2 regions of the Flavobacterium sp. B167r genome follow, and region 1 is predicted to be linked to the other one. Evidence: riboswitches for the same ligand, from Rfam matches in the RefSeq annotation. Region 1 holds a riboswitch; the other holds the start of a gene.
The links. A riboswitch is a leader RNA that binds a small molecule or an ion and turns the genes downstream of it on or off. The one in region 1 is predicted to bind cobalamin.
Positions count from the first base shown of each region.

Region 1 (2,205 bases):
GCAGGGAAGGGCACACGAAGGAATTCGAATAATGAAATATAGTTCACATTTTTCAAACGATCTTTTTTTTCTTTTTACCAGAAAATACAATACTAGTTTTGAATCTGCTTATTCGCCTGTCGCTTCCAATAAATATAAGTATATGGCAGTGTATAATTTTAGTTATAATAGGAGTCCAAACTTTTCTTTCAACTCGACAAATACGGTTGATTTTTTAGAAAAAGCAAATTCAGAAACGGTTTATACCCGTGCAACCATTGGAGGAAGAATTGAATTCAAAAAGAAACATTGGTATTATACTTTAAATAGTTATTTTCAGTTTGGACAAAATCAAAAAGGACAGCATTTAACAGCTTATTATTTTCAGCCAGAAGTTAAATTATCATTACAAAAATCAACTTTTCGTTTAGGTGCTGAAATCATTAGCGGAACAAGTAATCTATCGAAAACGGAAAATTCAGAAGATTTTGATGTTCTATATGGTGTTACTTGGAAATTTAATGGCAATATGAATGTTTTTACCCGTTTTCCTTCTGATGTAGGAGGAAAAGGACTCATAAATCCTTATTTATTTGCTTTGTTTCCGCTAAATTCTAAATTCGCTTTTCGCTCAGATTTTCATCTTTTTTACACCCAATATGCCTTACAGAATAATTTAAATCAGGATATGTCGCAATTTTTAGGATTTGAAAATGATTTTTCTATAAAATATACGCCTATTAAAGCATTGGAAGTTAACGGAGCATTTTCATTTTATAAATCGACAGAATCAATGCAGAATCTTCCTAAAGTACAAGACGTAAATAAACTGTCATTTTGGAGTTACTTAATGGTTTCCTACACCTTCAACGCTGTCAATTATAGAAGAAACAAGAAGTTTTAGGCTTAAAAATCTTCTGAATTTATAGTTTTATAAAAGATATTATATATTTGCGCCTGATTTTGGTCTGTTTTTTCATTTTTGAAAAAGCAGTTAAAAGGGAATCAGGTGTAAATCCTGAACAGACCCGCTACTGTAAGTTCTATATAAGTCTTTAAACATTACTAATGCCATTGTTCGTAGTTTCGGATGAGAAGGCCGTTTAAAGATGGAACAAGTCAGGAGACCTGCCACGATCACATAGTTTAAAACTTTCGTGGTATGAAGTTGATGACAAGATAATGACCTGCTATTTAGGATAGTTGGCCTATTTCTATGTTTTTGCAATTACGGCATCACGCAAAGTTTATTTAATTAAATCGTGATGTATAATTTGAAGAAAACGTTACTTTCTGTTTTTTTAGTACTTGTTCCTTTTTTGCTTCATTCTCAAGCGGTAACTGATAGTTCGCGGGTTTTAAAAGAAGTTATTTTAAAAGGAAAACCTTATCAGGAAGTGATTCCTGTACAAAGTCTTTCGGGCGTTCTGCTCGAAAATTTGGCGTCTCACAATGTTGCAGATGCACTTCGCTATTTTGCCGGAACTCAAATTAAAGATTATGGCGGTGTCGGCGGACTCAAAACCGTTGATGTTCGTAATATGGGAACGCATCATGTTGGTGTTTTTTATGACGGAATTCAGCTTGGAAATGCTCAAAATGGCGTAACCGATTTAGGAAAATATTCGCTTGACGACATGGAATCTTTGACGATGTACAACGGTCAGAAAAGTGAAATTTTTCAATCTGCTAAAGATTTTGCTTCTGCTTCTACGATTTATTTAAGAACCAAACGCCCTGTTTTTTCAGGCAATAAGAAAACAAATCTTCTAGTTCGTTACAAAACAATGTCTATCGATTATCACGATCCTTCTTTTAGATGGGAACAAAAACTGAACGATAAAGTCAGTATGAGTGTGAGTTCTGAATACATCAAATCTAACGGACAGTATAAATTTAGATATAAAAGAAAAAATCAAGATGGAAGCATTGCCTACGACACAACAGCAACACGATGGAACAGTGATATTGAAGCTTTTCGATTTGAATCGGGACTCTTCGGAAAAGTAAATAAAGGAACTTGGGATGCCAAAGTGTATTATTACGATTCTGAAAGAGGCGCTCCAGGAGCAATTGTAGAAAATAAGTTTCGAGATGGTTTCCGTCAATTCGACAAGAATTTTTTCTCTCAGGCTTCCTTAATAAAAGACGTTTCCGAAAAATATAAATTTCAATTAAAAGGAAAATTCGCTTACGATTATACACATTATATTGCTCGAGACACTA
Region 1 covers NZ_CP124859.1:3,348,285-3,350,489, forward strand. Annotated here, with positions in the region: gene QLQ96_RS15025 (alginate export family protein) at 1-883, shown strand, start outside; cobalamin riboswitch at 927-1,129, shown strand; gene QLQ96_RS15030 (TonB-dependent receptor) at 1,245-2,205, shown strand, end outside.

Region 2 (2,205 bases), 2.1 Mb from region 1:
AATCAGCATTATTTTTACTCATGAGTATTCTCGTGAAGATGCTTCGAGCAAAAGCAAACCAATTGCAAAACAACATACTTGGAAAGAAGTTTTTGGTTCTTTCTTTTTTGGTTTAATTCCGTTAATTGCTTTTTCTTATTTCGATTTGAAATTTCTTCTTGCTGTAATTCCTGTTTTTGTAACGAGATATTTTCTAGCGCGTTATTTTCAAAAATGGATACACGGTTACACTGGAGATTGTCTTGGCGCTACACAGCAAGTTTGCGAAGTTGTATTTTACTTAAGCATTTTATTTTTATGGAAATTTATCTAGTTCGCCACACCGAAACTATCTGCGAAAAAGGAATTTGTTACGGGCAATCTGATGTAAATATTGCCGAACCTTTTGATGAAGTTTTTACCGAAATCATTTCGGAGTTACCTTCAGAGGCAGTTATTTTTTCTAGTCCGTTAAAGCGTTGTGTCCTTTTAGCAAAACACATTCAAGAAAATATTAAAAACATTTCTTATCAGGAAGACGAGCGTTTAAAAGAAATGAATTTTGGCGATTGGGAATTGAAAACTTGGAATGAAATTCCGCCAGAAGAACTCAATCCCTGGATGGAAGATTTTGTGAATATCAAAGCTACAAATGGAGAATCTTTTATCGAATTACACGAAAGAGTGGGGCATTTTTTATCTGAAATCCTTTCAAAAATAAATCAGCCAATCGTAATTGTAGCCCATGCCGGAATCATCAGAAGTATTTTATGCCATCAAAGTTCACTTCCATTAAAAGATGCTTTCAATAATAAAGTCGATTTCGGAGAAGTTATAAAAATCGATTTTTAATGCAAATTATTTATAATTTTTCATGAAACATAAAACAAATTTGAATAATCAACATTTTTAACTTTATCTTTGCAGCAAATTAAGGTTGTGTTTTTAATTTAAAAAATACATTAAAAGGGAATCAAGTAAAATTCTTGAGCTGTACCCGCAACTGTAAGCTAAGTTCGAAAAGAATGCTTTCTGTTAACTACGACCACTGTTCGCCGCGACGAATGGGAAGGTAAACAGCAAGACGCAAGCCAGGAGACCTGCCTTTGTAACAATTATCAAGCTCTCGGGAAAAAGAGTGAAGAAAATTATGACTTTAAAACGACTTATTACTTTTTGTTTATTTGTGATGTGCCAGATTATTTCAGCGCAGAGCGATTCTATTAATAGTCTTAAAGAGGTTTTTGTTTCAGACAAAAATTTAAAAACTTACTCAACTTCACAGTCTGTTTTAAAGCTAAATGATTCTATAATCAATAAAAATGAGGCGCTTTTAACCGATTTATTGAATTTTAATTCGACTTTATATTTTAAGGAATACGGACGCGGAATGCTTTCTACGGTTTCTTTCAGAGGAACAACTTCTTCTCAAACAGCAGTTATTTGGAATGGAATAAACATTAATTCTCAAATGAATGGAAGTACCGATTTTAATACGATTTCGGGTTCCGATTATAATTCAATAAGTGTAAAAGCTGGCGGTGGAAGTGTCATTTACGGAAGCGGAGCAGTTGGAGGAACTGTGCACTTAAATAACGATTTGTTATTTTTTAATCGTTTTGAGAATAATTTAAGACTAGATTACGGTAGTTTTAATACAATTGGGATTAATTATAAAACTTCTATTTCCAATAAAAAATGGAGCGCCCAGATTGGTTTGTCAAAAAACAGCTCGACAAATGATTATAAATATTTAAATCGATATACTTGGAGAGGCGAGCAAAGATGGAACCAAAATGGTCAATATGATATAATTACGTTGAGTGCCAATGCTGGATATAAATTCAACGAAAATCATATTTTAAAACTGTACAGCCAGACTTCAAACACCGACCGCAATACTTCGCTGGTTACAGAATCTGAAACAAAAAGTAAATATGTAAACGGTTTCCATAGAAATTTATTGGAATATGACGGAAGTTTCGGCAAGTTGAAAACCAATTTCAAAACCGCTTACATTTTCGAAAACTATCAATATTTTGCCGATAATGCTTTAAAAAATTATTCGTACGGAAAAACCGAAAACTTGATTACAAAGCTTGATGTTGATTATCATTTATTTAAATCGACACATGTAAACGGAATTGTAGATTATAGCAGAACAAATGGGTACGGAACTAGTTTTGGAAACCATATTCGCGAAATCAGTTCTGCGGCTTTATTGAT
Region 2 covers NZ_CP124859.1:90,708-92,912, forward strand. Annotated here, with positions in the region: gene QLQ96_RS00460 (adenosylcobinamide-GDP ribazoletransferase) at 1-313, shown strand, start outside; gene cobC (alpha-ribazole phosphatase) at 298-831, shown strand; cobalamin riboswitch at 897-1,101, shown strand; gene QLQ96_RS00470 (TonB-dependent receptor plug domain-containing protein) at 1,130-2,205, shown strand, end outside.
Region 2: linked by a shared signal. The riboswitch ahead of QLQ96_RS00470 (TonB-dependent receptor plug domain-containing protein) and the one ahead of QLQ96_RS15030 (TonB-dependent receptor) in region 1 are both predicted to bind cobalamin.